Regions from separate parts of the Lysinibacillus sp. fkY74-1 genome, predicted to be linked through region 1. Evidence: a T-box and tRNA genes for the amino acid it is inferred to sense, from the RefSeq annotation. Region 1 holds a T-box; the other holds one or more tRNA genes.

Region 1 (6,571 bases):
TAGTCATTTAATAATTCTTCATTACATGTCGAAGCAACCTCAGCCACAAAAATAGAATAATCCCCGTAAACAAATGGCTGATTATTTCTTGAATAATAACTATGAACACTATGACCAAATTCATGTGCCAACGTAAATAGATTATTCACATTATCTTGCCAATTCATTAGGATATAAGGATTTGTTCCATAGGCACCGGACGAGTATGCACCACTTCGTTTCCCTTTATTCTCTAAAACATCTACCCAACGGTTATCTAGTCCGTTTTGTACGATATTTTGATATTCCTCTCCTAATGGTGCTAAAGCCTTCACTAAAATATCCTTAGCTTCGTCGTAAGTAACCTTCATTTCTACTTCTTTTACAAGTGGTGCAAATAAATCCCACATATGCAATTCATCCACACCTAAAAGCTTCTTACGTAACGAAATATAACGCTGCATTGCAGGTAAATGCTTATGGATGGTTTCTACTAATTGATCGTAAACATTTTCAGGAATGAAATTATTAGACATCGCTGCCTCACGTGCTGAGTCATAATGGCGAATACGAGCGCTCACATTATGTTTCTTCACATTCCCTGTTAGTGTTGAAGAAAACGTGTTTTTAAACTTGCCATATGTTTCGTACATGGCTTTAAACGCCCCTTCACGAACTGAGCGATCTTTGCTCTCTAAAAACTTAATATAGTTACCATGTGTAAGTTGTACTTCTTCCCCTTCTTCATTTTTTACAAAAGGGAACTCCAAATCCGCATTATTTAACATGCTAAATGTATTAGATGCAGTGCCAGTGACCTCAGACATTTGAGCCAGTAATGCTTCCTGTTCCGCTGGTAAGACATGTGGACGTGCCATTGTAATCTCTTTTAAAGATTGCTTATATAATTGTAGGTCTTGACTTTCAGCTAAATAGCTTTCAATTGTTTCCTCATTTAATGCCAAAATTTCTGGCGTTAAAAATGATAGCCCCGCAGAAATACTAGTTGCTAATGTTTGTATACGGCTATTCATATCTTGATAAAAACTATTTGTCGTATCCTGATCGTAACGCATATGAGCATATGTGTAGAGCTTCATTGCACGTTCATAAATATGGTCGTGATACTGTAAAGCCGCTAATAATGCCTGTGCCCCATTATTTAAAGTTCCTGCAAAACTAGATGCTTTTTTAGCAAGTTCTGCAACTTCCTTAAACTCCTCTTCCCAAAGTGCGTCAGATGCAAAAATGTCCTCTAATCGCCATGTTAATTCTTTCGGTACTTCATTTCTTACCAAAATTTGATTACTGTTACTAGCCATGTGCATGCCAGCCCCCTTTATATGTGCTTTTTTCCCTATACTCTCATATTTTCTCAGTATATTGCGGCAATTGCAAATAATTGTGCGTACACTTGCTCACAAATATCCTGTAGTTTCTGATCTTGTTTTATTCCTTTCAATATTCGGCTATATTGTTGAACAGCCTTTACTGCCTGTCCTGTATACTTTAAGTGATATTGAATTAGAAAATCTTGTATATGGTGTTTTTTTAGATCATAAGGCTCTAAACCTAACTGTTGACTAAAAAACCACAGCATAGTTTGCCATTCACTCGCAAATAACGAGATGGCTGTCCCTTCTTTTACGGGAATACCGATATAAGAGGGCATTGCCGAAATAGAAAAATTCATCTCATAACAACTTCGTAAAAATGAATCATGTACGCCCTGCTTACTTTGTAGGAGGCGCCTATTTGCAAATTGCTGGCAAGCACGTTTATATAGCTGCCAATACTGTTGAAATTCTTCTAAGGAAATACAAGTTGGTATATAAAATGGAAAGCGTTGTTGTTTTATTGAGATTTTTTGTACTTTACCTATAAAAGTATGCCCATGGACATGGAGGAGATTCGTCCAATAAACAAATTGTTCAGTTTTGGCATTAAAGGTCATTAAATAAGGAAGGCCTGTTGAAGTGGTCATAAATGACTTTTGTAGTAATGGGGAAATGCTTATTTTTCTAATACCAGTGATTGCTTCGTTCCTTTGAGGAGTTAGAAAGAGCCAAATTGGTTGTATGTTATTTGTTTCATAGCCTATTGTCCGTTTTTGCCATTTATCATGAGTAATGGGGCTACATTGAAATTCCAGTGCGAAGTTGTTATTGTCAAAAGCAACAAGTAAATCTGGACGCTGAGAAAGCTCTGTTAAATAGGGCTCAAGCTCCACTTTAAGCCTAAGCTTTTGTAGCCATTCAAACAATTGAATTTTACCTTGTAAATGAAGTTTTGATTCACCTTCTGCAAAGAACTTTGAACATTGATTTTGCGTATGATGTGCAAAATGTGGGATAGTATAGGAACCAATTTTTAAATGAACTGGTTCTAGACATTGAGGACAAAAAAATGTCATCTGGCGCCTATATTTCTGCAATGCTTCTCTCGTATATTGATATGGGTGAAAAAGCTGCTGAAGATGGTTATAGGCAATCAACATATAATCAGCTCCTTTTAGCCCAACTATAGTAAACATTATTAGCTATCACAAAATAAAAGCTGCTTTTTCTTGAAATTTATAAAATGCTACTATTGAACATTTCGTATAAAAAAACTGTAGTGAATCTCGATAAATTTACCGAGTCTCACTACAGTCTAAAAAATCAAGTAAACAAATGCTTAAGCAAAGTATTTTCGAACTGTCTCAAAGCAATTAAATTCCATAATTTTTTCGCCGTACTCCTCTAAACGATGAATCGTAAAATTAGATGGCGTTAAAAATTCTTTGATGACTGCATTTCGATCGTGACGGTTTAACTCTTCATCTGCATTACCAAAATCAACCACTAAATAGTACCAATTTTCATATTTAAATAATGAGGAATCCACTAATTCGTCTGTCATTCGCTTTGCAACAGGGATTAACTCATCAATATCTTTAAATTTATATACATAAATGTCTGTATCCATAAATAATTCTGATTCATCCATGTCACCAAATTGAGTTAGTTGGCTAAGAAGATCATCCCCAACTTCATCGAATGGTGCAAACATCTCTTTGTGTTCATCAAAATTCGAATGACCATCTAATGTTTCACCGTCTTTTAAGATATGTGCACGTGTGACAATGATTTCTAAGCCTACTTCAGATGCATTGATATGAATCCAAATCGGACCTTCTACATCAAAATAATCCTCCGTATTTACTTCATCAATCATATCCCAAAAAAGCTGTTCACCCTTTGCTCGATTGTACCAGATTTCTTCACGACTATAGCCGCGATCCTCTATATCATTGTACGTAATAAAGAGCTTAAGTGTATTTTCATTTACACGTTCGATGTCCACTAGACCTCATCTCCCTTCACTGTCATATGTCGAAAAACAGTTTTGTTTCATTAGTATGCTTTTATTCTTTTTTTTTAACCTTCATACTGCATTTGTTTTTCAACCTTTGACCACACCAGTAAAACCACACGAGGAACTGCAAACATTAAAATTTTTTATTCACAGTTGTCTCTAACACTATTGTATGCTGTTCTGTCATAAAATGAAAAGGATATACACCGTTTCACAGAAGATATTTGAATTATTGAAATTGTAGTAAACTATTTAACTTAAATCAAGTTTAACATACTTTAACGGAAATATATGACTTTCCACTATTAATTATTATACTTTATATAGAAGGTTTTACATAAGTAAAACATAAAAAAATAGATGTCACAATATGCATCTCACAGCTGTAACATCTACTACTTATTTTATTCAGAATAGATAAAATTAATTCACCATTCTTTGTGCTTCTTGCAACTGATATGCTCGAACTTTTCGAGGTAAAAAACGGCGAATTTCATCTTCGTTATAGCCAACTTGTAGACGTTTTTCATCTAGAATAATTGGTCGGCGCAATAAACCAGGATATTCCTGAATTAATTCATATAAACGTTGTAAAGGTAAACTTTCCACATCTACATTTAATTTTTGGAATATTTTCGAACGCGTAGAAATAATTTCATCTGTGCCGTCTTCCGTCATACGTAAGATTTTTTTAATTTCACTAATACTTAGTGGTTCAGAAAATATATTACGTTCTGTATAGGGAATTTCGTGCTCCTCAAGCCATGCTTTCGCTTTACGGCAAGAGGTACAACTTGGTGATGTAAATAGAGTTACGATCATTCCTTCTGACACATCCTTTCATTTTGTAATCATATCTATAAACCAGTGTGTTAAATTAGAATTAATGTAATGTAAAATACACAGTACCATTATACAGTACTCTGCTGTTTTTGAATATAGTTCCAATAAAAAAAAGAATGGGTGTCTCGCTAAATTTTCTGTCTTTTTATATACCTTTTAAATGTATATACTTTTTTCACAACATTCCGAACTACTACTACTATTCCCACTTTACATGCATTTTAAACATCTTTTTATGACTCTCAGCTGTTCTCATTTAACTAAAGTAAACGAGAAAATTGTCAATTTGACGTGTACACCACAAGTTAATTTTAATAAAAAAGTTTAATTTTATAACAAAATTACACAACAAAAAAAGCATATAATTTTTTCTCAAAAAAAAACACCGCCAAAAGTCTGACTTTACACAATGAAATCTTTATACTATAATTCAATGCAATAAAATCAATTTGAACTTAAATTGAGAAAAACGCTGACGAAGAGTAGTACATATGCTACGTACACGTTTAGAGAGTCTGTGGCTGGTGAAAACAGATCGTGGGGCATATGGAATGGACTTCCGAGTTAGCTTTGTGAACGTTTTAGGTATGTAAACTACTAGCAAAGCTCGTCCCTTCACGTTACGAAGCTGAGTGGCCGTTAAGGCAAGCTGGGTGGTACCGCGGATTCAAACATCATTCGTCCCTTCATTAGAAAAAGTCTAATGAGGACGCGTGATGTTTTTTATTTGAATTCGAGGAGGAAATTTTCATGACAACAATCTTTTCAGGTGTTCAGCCTACAGGAATTGTAACTTTAGGTAACTATTTAGGAGCCTTCAAGCAATTCCCTGCCCTTCAAGATGAAGGGGATGCTATTTATTGCATCGTCGATCAACATGCTATTACAGTCGCTCAAGATCCAAAAGAATTACGAGAAAGCATTCGTAAACTAGCTGCTACTTATATTGCGACTGGCATCGATCCTAAAAAATCTACATTATTTATTCAATCAGAGGTGCCTGCACATGCTCAGGCAGGATGGATGTTACAATGTGTTGCATCTATCGGAGAGCTTGAACGTATGACACAATTTAAAGATAAATCTCATGGTAAAGAAAGCGTCTCTGCTGCCCTTTTAACATATCCACCATTGATGGCTGCAGACATTCTACTTTACAACACAAATATTGTCCCAGTTGGTGATGATCAGAAACAACATATCGAGTTAACGCGTGATCTGGCAGAACGCTTTAATAAACGTTATGGCAACGTTTTAACAATTCCAGAGATTCAATTACCAAAAGCTGGTGCTCGTATAAAATCCCTACAAGAACCAACAAAGAAAATGAGCAAATCTGATCCAAATACAAAGGCGACAATTAGGTTGCTAGATACGGCTAAGGATATTGAGAAAAAAATAAAATCAGCTGTTACTGATTCTGACGGTATCGTAGCATTTGATGTTGAAAATAAACCAGGCGTTTCAAACTTATTAACAATTGAATCGGCTATTTCAGGTATATCTATTGCTGACTTAGTAAAAAAATATGAAGGCATTGGTTATGGCGGCTTCAAGCAAGGCGTAGCTACTGCAGTAATTGACCACCTAACGCCAATTCAAGAAAAGTTCTATCATTTAGTAGAATCCTCTGAATTAGACGTCATCCTTGATGAAGGTGCTGAAAAAGCAAATGCAATTGCCAGTGCCACATTAAAACGTATGGAAGAGGCAATGGGTCTCGGTCGTGCACGTCGCTAATCATTTATAGTCTATCTGACGTTCGATCAAAGCCTATATCAAGAACGACAGCGCATATGATGATACATGCTCCAACCGCCATATAAAATTCTGTTGTTTGAAAAATAAATTTAAATACAACTTTCCAAGAATAGCCTAGCGTACGGTAATTTAAATACAATATGAGATTCCCTACAGAGAGGATCATGAGACCATAGCTTACTAAAAATAAAAAGAGACGGAACAAAGTAACGGCATCCTTTCTATTTCTTCTTACTTATCATTTATTCACAAAACTATAAAAAAAGACGTCAGCCAATTAAATTTGGCTGACGTTTTTTGAGTTTAGTTGTACTATTTATGCTTCATATTTTTTAAATAGAAGACTTGCATTGTGACCACCAAAACCAAGAGAATTACTCATTGCATATTGAATATTTGCTTCTCTCGCTTCATTTGGAACATAATCTAAATCACAATCTGGATCTGGATCTGTTAAATTAATTGTTGGTGGTAATATACCTTCTTTAAGTGCAAGAGCAGTAAAAATAGCTTCTACGCCCCCTGCTGCCCCTAATAAGTGTCCTGTCATAGACTTTGTAGAACTCATAGCTAGGTTATAAGCATGGTCACCGAAAGCAGTTTTAACCGCTTGCGTTTCGAATAAGTCATT
Region 2 (6,571 bases), 490 kb from region 1:
GGGCGTATGATAAGTATTTATATAAGGTTTATGGAATATATGAGTGGTCGCAGGGGAAAGTGGTGGGATTAACCATGTCCAGTTACCCGTAATTTCTCGCCCTGCCGATTTCTCAGCTTCCTCAAATAATTTAAACTGCTGAGCAGCAGTATGATGATCTACAATGCTCACACCGTCCTCTTTAAAAGAATGAAGAACAGCAATATTGAGCTCCACTAATGCACGATCACGCCATAGAGAGGCTTGTTTAGTAGTATCCAAATTAAATATGTCCGCAATAGCTGGCAGCATATTATAGCGGTCATGATCGGCTAAATTGCGTGCACCAATTTCAGTTCCCATATACCAGCCATTAAATGGAGCCGCTTGAAAATCAATGCCAGCCATTTGAAAACGCATACTCGAAATAATAGGAACAGCATACCATTTTAACTCTAATTCCTCCACAGCTTCCGATTCTGGATGACGTATTGGAACCTCTAAAATATACTCTGTAGGAATTGTAAATAGCTGTGGAGCATGTCCATCTACCTGTATGACTAGTGGTAACACATCAAAGGGTGTACGCTCGCCTTTCCAGCCCATCGATTCACATACTTTTGTAAAAGTGATAGAATGTGCATCCCCAATGATGCCTTCTTCTGTTTCATAGCCTGCGTAACGAATTAGCTGATGATTCCAAATCCGTACTCTATCATTTGCAAACACTGTTATAGTTGGACGGATTTTCCCCTGATTTGTGGCATACTCTATATGCTCTAGTAACTTTTGAAAAATGCTCTGTTCATCTAAAACTTCTCTTGCATCTACTACATGCAACGATTGCCAAAACAACCGTCCAATACATTTATTGCTATTACGCCATGCAGCCCGTGCACCAAAAACTAGCTCTTCTGTTGTAGGCTTATATTCCCCTGCTCTTTTAATCTGTTGTAATCTATGTTCTAACCAAAGTTCGGATTCATTTTGTTCTTGCTGGTATTGATTTAAAAAACATTGTATCTCCTGTATATTCATATTGATTCCTCCACTTATCCCCATATTAGAGGAACAAGGCAATAAGCACCATGAAAATAGCTAGTGAAAAAACATACATATTTCATATATGAAATAGTTTGTTCAAATTTAACATGAAACAATGTTCCTGTAGTGATTGAAATGGAATTGTAACGCTTCCTAGAAAGAGAGGGATTATTAGAAGGAAAGGATTTAGACCTAACATTAAAAAGCAACTAAACGTAGCTTTGATGTCTGTTATGAAGAATATAAAAAAAGCATGTAACACACAACTGTGCTACATGCTTGATGACCCGTACGGGATTCGAACCCGTGTTACCGCCGTGAAAGGGCGGTGTCTTAACCACTTGACCAACGGGCCGTGGCTCCGAAGGCAGGACTCGAACCTGCGACAACCTGATTAACAGTCAGGTGCTACTACCAACTGAGCTACTTCGGAATAATGATGGGCCTAAATGGACTCGAACCATCGACCTCACGCTTATCAGGCGTGCGCTCTAACCAGCTGAGCTATAGGCCCATTTTGGAGCGGGTGATGAGAATCGAACTCACGACATCAGCTTGGAAGGCTGAGGTTTTACCATTAAACTACACCCGCAAATAATGGTGGGTCAGGACGGAATCGAACCGCCGACACTTAGAGCTTCAATCTAATGCTCTACCAACTGAGCTACTGACCCGAAATGGAGGAGGTAGAGGGATTCGAACCCCCGCGCGGTGTTACCCGCCTGTCGGTTTTCAAGACCGATCCCTTCAGCCAGACTTGGGTATACCTCCAAAAATATTAAAATGGTGGAGCCTAGCGGGATCGAACCGCTGACCTCCTGCGTGCAAGGCAGGCGCTCTCCCAGCTGAGCTAAGGCCCCATTTATAAATGGTCGGAATGACAGGATTCGAACCTACGACCCCTTGGTCCCAAACCAAGTGCTCTACCAAGCTGAGCTACATTCCGATAACATGAATAAATTGGCGCGCCCGACAGGAGTCGAACCCATAACCTTCTGATCCGTAGTCAGACGCTCTATCCAATTGAGCTACGGGCGCAAAAATAATAAATACTGATGAGCCATGAAGGACTCGAACCTTCGACCCTCTGATTAAAAGTCAGATGCTCTACCAACTGAGCTAATGGCTCGTAAAAGAAAAAATGGCTGGGGTACTAGGATTCGAACCTAGGCATGACGGAATCAAAATCCGTTGCCTTACCGCTTGGCTATACCCCAATTTTAAAATGGGGCGACTGATGGGAATCGAACCCACGAATGTCGGAACCACAATCCGATGCGTTAACCACTTCGCCACAACCGCCACTATATAATAACAGCCATATATGAACGAGTACCTCAATACCTGGCAGGGGCAGTAGGAATCGAACCCACACCAAAGGTTTTGGAGACCTCTATTCTACCGTTGAACTATGCCCCTAAAATGGTGGAGGGGGACGGATTCGAACCGCCGAACCCTAAGGAGCGGATTTACAGTCCGCCGCGTTTAGCCACTTCGCTACCCCTCCAAGGGAATGGTGCCGGCGATAGGAGTCGAACCCACGACCTACTGATTACAAGTCAGTTGCTCTACCAACTGAGCTACACCGGCAATAAAAAAATGGCGGTCCCGACCGGGATCGAACCGGCGATCTCCTGCGTGACAGGCAGGCATGTTAACCGCTACACCACGGGACCAAAATGGTGGAGGATGACGGGCTCGAACCGCCGACCCCCTGCTTGTAAGGCAGGTGCTCTCCCAACTGAGCTAATCCTCCATAAAAAATAAGCGAAGCGACGTCCTACTCTCACAGGGGGAAGCCCCCAACTACCATCGGCGCTAAAGAGCTTAACTTCCGTGTTCGGTATGGGAACGGGTGTGACCTCTTTGCCATCATCACTTCACTTATTCAATTGAAAGCTTGTTCTTTCAAAACTGGATAAACGGTTCATTGAATGCTTCAAACTTTTTGGTTAAGTCCTCGATCGATTAGTATTCGTCAGCTCCATGTGTCACCACACTTCCACCTCGAACCTATCTACCTCATCGTCTTTGAGGGATCTTACTTACTTGCGTAATGGGAAATCTCATCTTGAGGGGGGCTTCATGCTTAGATGCTTTCAGCACTTATCCCGTCCACACATAGCTACCCAGCGATGCCTTTGGCAAGACAACTGGTACACCAGCGGTGTGTCCATCCCGGTCCTCTCGTACTAAGGACAGCTCCTCTCAAATTTCCTACGCCCACGACGGATAGGGACCGAACTGTCTCACGACGTTCTGAACCCAGCTCGCGTACCGCTTTAATGGGCGAACAGCCCAACCCTTGGGACCGACTACAGCCCCAGGATGCGATGAGCCGACATCGAGGTGCCAAACCTCCCCGTCGATGTGGACTCTTGGGGGAGATAAGCCTGTTATCCCCGGGGTAGCTTTTATCCGTTGAGCGATGGCCCTTCCATGCGGAACCACCGGATCACTAAGCCCGTCTTTCGACCCTGCTCGACTTGTAGGTCTCGCAGTCAAGCTCCCTTGTGCCTTTACACTCTACGAATGATTTCCAACCATTCTGAGGGAACCTTTGGGCGCCTCCGTTACCTTTTAGGAGGCGACCGCCCCAGTCAAACTGTCCGCCTGACACTGTCTCCTGCCCCGCTAAGGGGCATGGGTTAGAATTTCAATACAACCAGGGTAGTATCCCACCGACGCCTCCTTCGAAGCTGGCGCTCCGAGATCTCTGGCTCCTACCTATCCTGTACAAGTTGTACCAAAATTCAATATCAGGCTACAGTAAAGCTCCACGGGGTCTTTCCGTCCTGTCGCGGGTAACCTGCATCTTCACAGGTACTATAATTTCACCGAGTCTCTCGTTGAGACAGTGCCCAGATCGTTACGCCTTTCGTGCGGGTCGGAACTTACCCGACAAGGAATTTCGCTACCTTAGGACCGTTATAGTTACGGCCGCCGTTTACTGGGGCTTCAATTCGCAGCTTCGCTTGCGCTAACCACTCCTCTTAACCTTCCAGCACCGGGCAGGCGTCAGCCCCTATACGTCACCTTACGGTTTTGCAGAGACCTGTGTTTTTGCTAAACAGTCGCCTGGGCCTATTCACTGCGGCTCTCATGCGCTTGCACGCTCAAGAGCACCCCTTCTCCCGAAGTTACGGGGTCATTTTGCCGAGTTCCTTAACGAGAGTTCTCTCGCACACCTTAGGATTCTCTCCTCGACTACCTGTGTCGGTTTGCGGTACGGGCACCTCTCACCTCGATAGAGGCTTTTCTTGGCAGTGTGAAATCAGGAACTTCGTCCATACGGACTCGCCATCACAGCTCAACGTTACAGTGTGCGGATTTGCCTACACACACGCCTTACTGCTTGGACGCGCATAACCAACAGCGCGCTTACCCTATCCTACTGCGTCCCCCCATTTCTCAAACGGTGAGGAGGTGGTACAGGAATATCAACCTGTTGTCCATCGCCTACGCCTATCGGCCTCGGCTTAGGTCCCGACTAACCCTGAGCGGACGAGCCTTCCTCAGGAAACCTTAGTCATACGGTGGACGGGATTCTCACCCGTCTTTCGCTACTCATACCGGCATTCTCACTTCTAAGCGCTCCACCAGTCCTTCCGGTCTGACTTCAACGCACTTAGAACGCTCTCCTACCACTGACATCGTAGATGTCAATCCACAGCTTCGGTGAATCGTTTAGCCCCGATACATTTTCGGCGCAGCGTCACTCGACCAGTGAGCTATTACGCACTCTTTAAATGATGGCTGCTTCTAAGCCAACATCCTGGTTGTCTGTGCAACGCCACATCCTTTTCCACTTAACGATTACTTTGGGACCTTAGCTGGTGGTCTGGGCTGTTTCCCTTTTGACTACGGATCTTATCACTCGCAGTCTGACTCCCGTGTATAAATATCTGGCATTCGGAGTTTGTCTGAATTCGGTAAACCGGGATGGCCCCCTAGTCCAAACAGTGCTCTACCTCCAGTATTCTCATCACGAGGCTAGCCCTAAAGCTATTTCGGAGAGAACCAGCTATCTCCAAGTTCGATTGGAATTTCTCCGCTACCCACACCTCATCCCCGCACTTTTCAACGTGCGTGGGTTCGGGCCTCCAGTAAGTGTTACCTTACCTTCACCCTGGACATGGGTAGATCACCTGGTTTCGGGTCTACGACCACGTACTATTTCGCCCTATTCAGACTCGCTTTCGCTGCGGCTCCGCCTTCTAAAGCTTAACCTCGCACGTAATCGTAACTCGCCGGTTCATTCTACAAAAGGCACGCTATCACCCATTAACGGGCTCTAACTACTTGTAGGCACACGGTTTCAGGATCTCTTTCACTCCCCTTCCGGGGTGCTTTTCACCTTTCCCTCACGGTACTGGTTCACTATCGGTCACTAGGTAGTATTTAGCCTTGGGAGATGGTCCTCCCGGATTCCGACGGAATTTCACGTGTTCCGCCGTACTCAGGATCCACTCAGGAGAGAACGAACTTTCGACTACAGGGCTTTTACCTGCTCTGGCGGACCTTTCCAAGTCGCTTCATCTAACTCGTTCTTTTGTAACTCCGTATTGAGTGTCCTACAACCCCAAGAGGCAAGCCTCTTGGTTTGGGCTCTTCCCGTTTCGCTCGCCGCTACTCAGGGAATCGATTTTTCTTTCTCTTCCTCCAGGTACTTAGATGTTTCAGTTCCCTGGGTCTGCCTTCAAGACGCTATGTATTCACGTCAAGATACTACGCGATTAAACGTAGTGGGTTCCCCCATTCGGAAATCTCCGGATCAAAGCTCACTTACAGCTCCCCGAAGCATATCGGTGTTAGTGCCGTCCTTCTTCGGCTCCTAGTGCCAAGGCATTCGCCGTGCGCCCTTAATAACTTAACCTATCAGCTTTCCATACACTTCACATTTCGTTGTCAGCCTCACTCGTTCAATCAGTCACGTACTGAAGTACGCTCCTTCATTTACTCGATTGCTTCCTAGAACTGCTCGTGTCTGAAAACCTTATCATGTTATTAAGCCTATAAAAAACTTAAAAAAATAAATGTGTTTGTTACAATTTCAATGTCGTTTTATCCAGTTTTCAAAGAACAAGTTTTGAAGTATTTCATTAAGAAAGAATGAACCTTCAAAACTGAACGCAAAACGTAATCTTACAAACCCTAGGTTTGTATTCCGAAAATATCCTTAGAAAGGAGGTGATCCAGCCGCACCTTCCGATACGGCTACCTTGTTACGACTTCACCCCAATCATCTATCCCACCTTCGGCGGCTGGCTCCAAAAGGTTACCTCACCGACTTCGGGTGTTACAAACTCTCGTGGTGTGACGGGCGGTGTGTACAAGGCCCGGGAACGTATTCACCGCGGCATGCTGATCCGCGATTACTAGCGATTCCGGCTTCATGTAGGCGAGTTGCAGCCTACAATCCGAACTGAGAACGACTTTATCGGATTAGCTCCCTCTCGCGAGTTGGCAACCGTTTGTATCGTCCATTGTAGCACGTGTGTAGCCCAGGTCATAAGGGGCATGATGATTTGACGTCATCCCCACCTTC

The links. A T-box is a leader RNA that pairs with one kind of tRNA and senses whether it is charged. The one in region 1 lies ahead of trpS (tryptophan--tRNA ligase), so its partner is inferred to be a tRNA-Trp.
Region 2: it encodes a tRNA-Trp, which carries the amino acid that the T-box ahead of trpS (tryptophan--tRNA ligase) is inferred to sense. The anticodon was not compared.

What each region holds. Positions count from the first base shown of each region.
Region 1 covers NZ_CP170173.1:715,800-722,370, reverse strand. Annotated here, with positions in the region: gene pepF (oligoendopeptidase F) at 1-1,301, opposite strand, end outside; gene ACE1MS_RS03315 (competence protein CoiA) at 1,355-2,476, opposite strand; gene mecA (adaptor protein MecA) at 2,656-3,324, opposite strand; gene spxA (transcriptional regulator SpxA) at 3,760-4,155, opposite strand; T-box leader at 4,643-4,868, shown strand; gene trpS (tryptophan--tRNA ligase) at 4,930-5,919, shown strand; gene fabF (beta-ketoacyl-ACP synthase II) at 6,257-6,571, opposite strand, start outside.
Region 2 covers NZ_CP170173.1:230,514-237,084, reverse strand. Annotated here, with positions in the region: gene ACE1MS_RS01175 (nitric oxide synthase oxygenase) at 1-1,017, opposite strand, end outside; tRNA gene ACE1MS_RS01170 (tRNA-Glu) at 1,307-1,378, opposite strand; tRNA gene ACE1MS_RS01165 (tRNA-Asn) at 1,380-1,456, opposite strand; tRNA gene ACE1MS_RS01160 (tRNA-Ile) at 1,464-1,537, opposite strand; tRNA gene ACE1MS_RS01155 (tRNA-Gly) at 1,542-1,615, opposite strand; tRNA gene ACE1MS_RS01150 (tRNA-Phe) at 1,622-1,697, opposite strand; tRNA gene ACE1MS_RS01145 (tRNA-Ser) at 1,702-1,794, opposite strand; tRNA gene ACE1MS_RS01140 (tRNA-Ala) at 1,808-1,883, opposite strand; tRNA gene ACE1MS_RS01135 (tRNA-Pro) at 1,893-1,969, opposite strand; tRNA gene ACE1MS_RS01130 (tRNA-Arg) at 1,985-2,061, opposite strand; tRNA gene ACE1MS_RS01125 (tRNA-Lys) at 2,080-2,152, opposite strand; tRNA gene ACE1MS_RS01120 (tRNA-Gln) at 2,166-2,240, opposite strand; tRNA gene ACE1MS_RS01115 (tRNA-His) at 2,250-2,325, opposite strand; tRNA gene ACE1MS_RS01110 (tRNA-Trp) at 2,369-2,442, opposite strand; tRNA gene ACE1MS_RS01105 (tRNA-Tyr) at 2,447-2,530, opposite strand; tRNA gene ACE1MS_RS01100 (tRNA-Thr) at 2,538-2,613, opposite strand; tRNA gene ACE1MS_RS01095 (tRNA-Asp) at 2,624-2,699, opposite strand; tRNA gene ACE1MS_RS01090 (tRNA-Val) at 2,704-2,779, opposite strand; rRNA gene rrf (5S ribosomal RNA) at 2,791-2,906, opposite strand; rRNA gene ACE1MS_RS01080 (23S ribosomal RNA) at 2,972-5,899, opposite strand; rRNA gene ACE1MS_RS01075 (16S ribosomal RNA) at 6,207-6,571, opposite strand, start outside.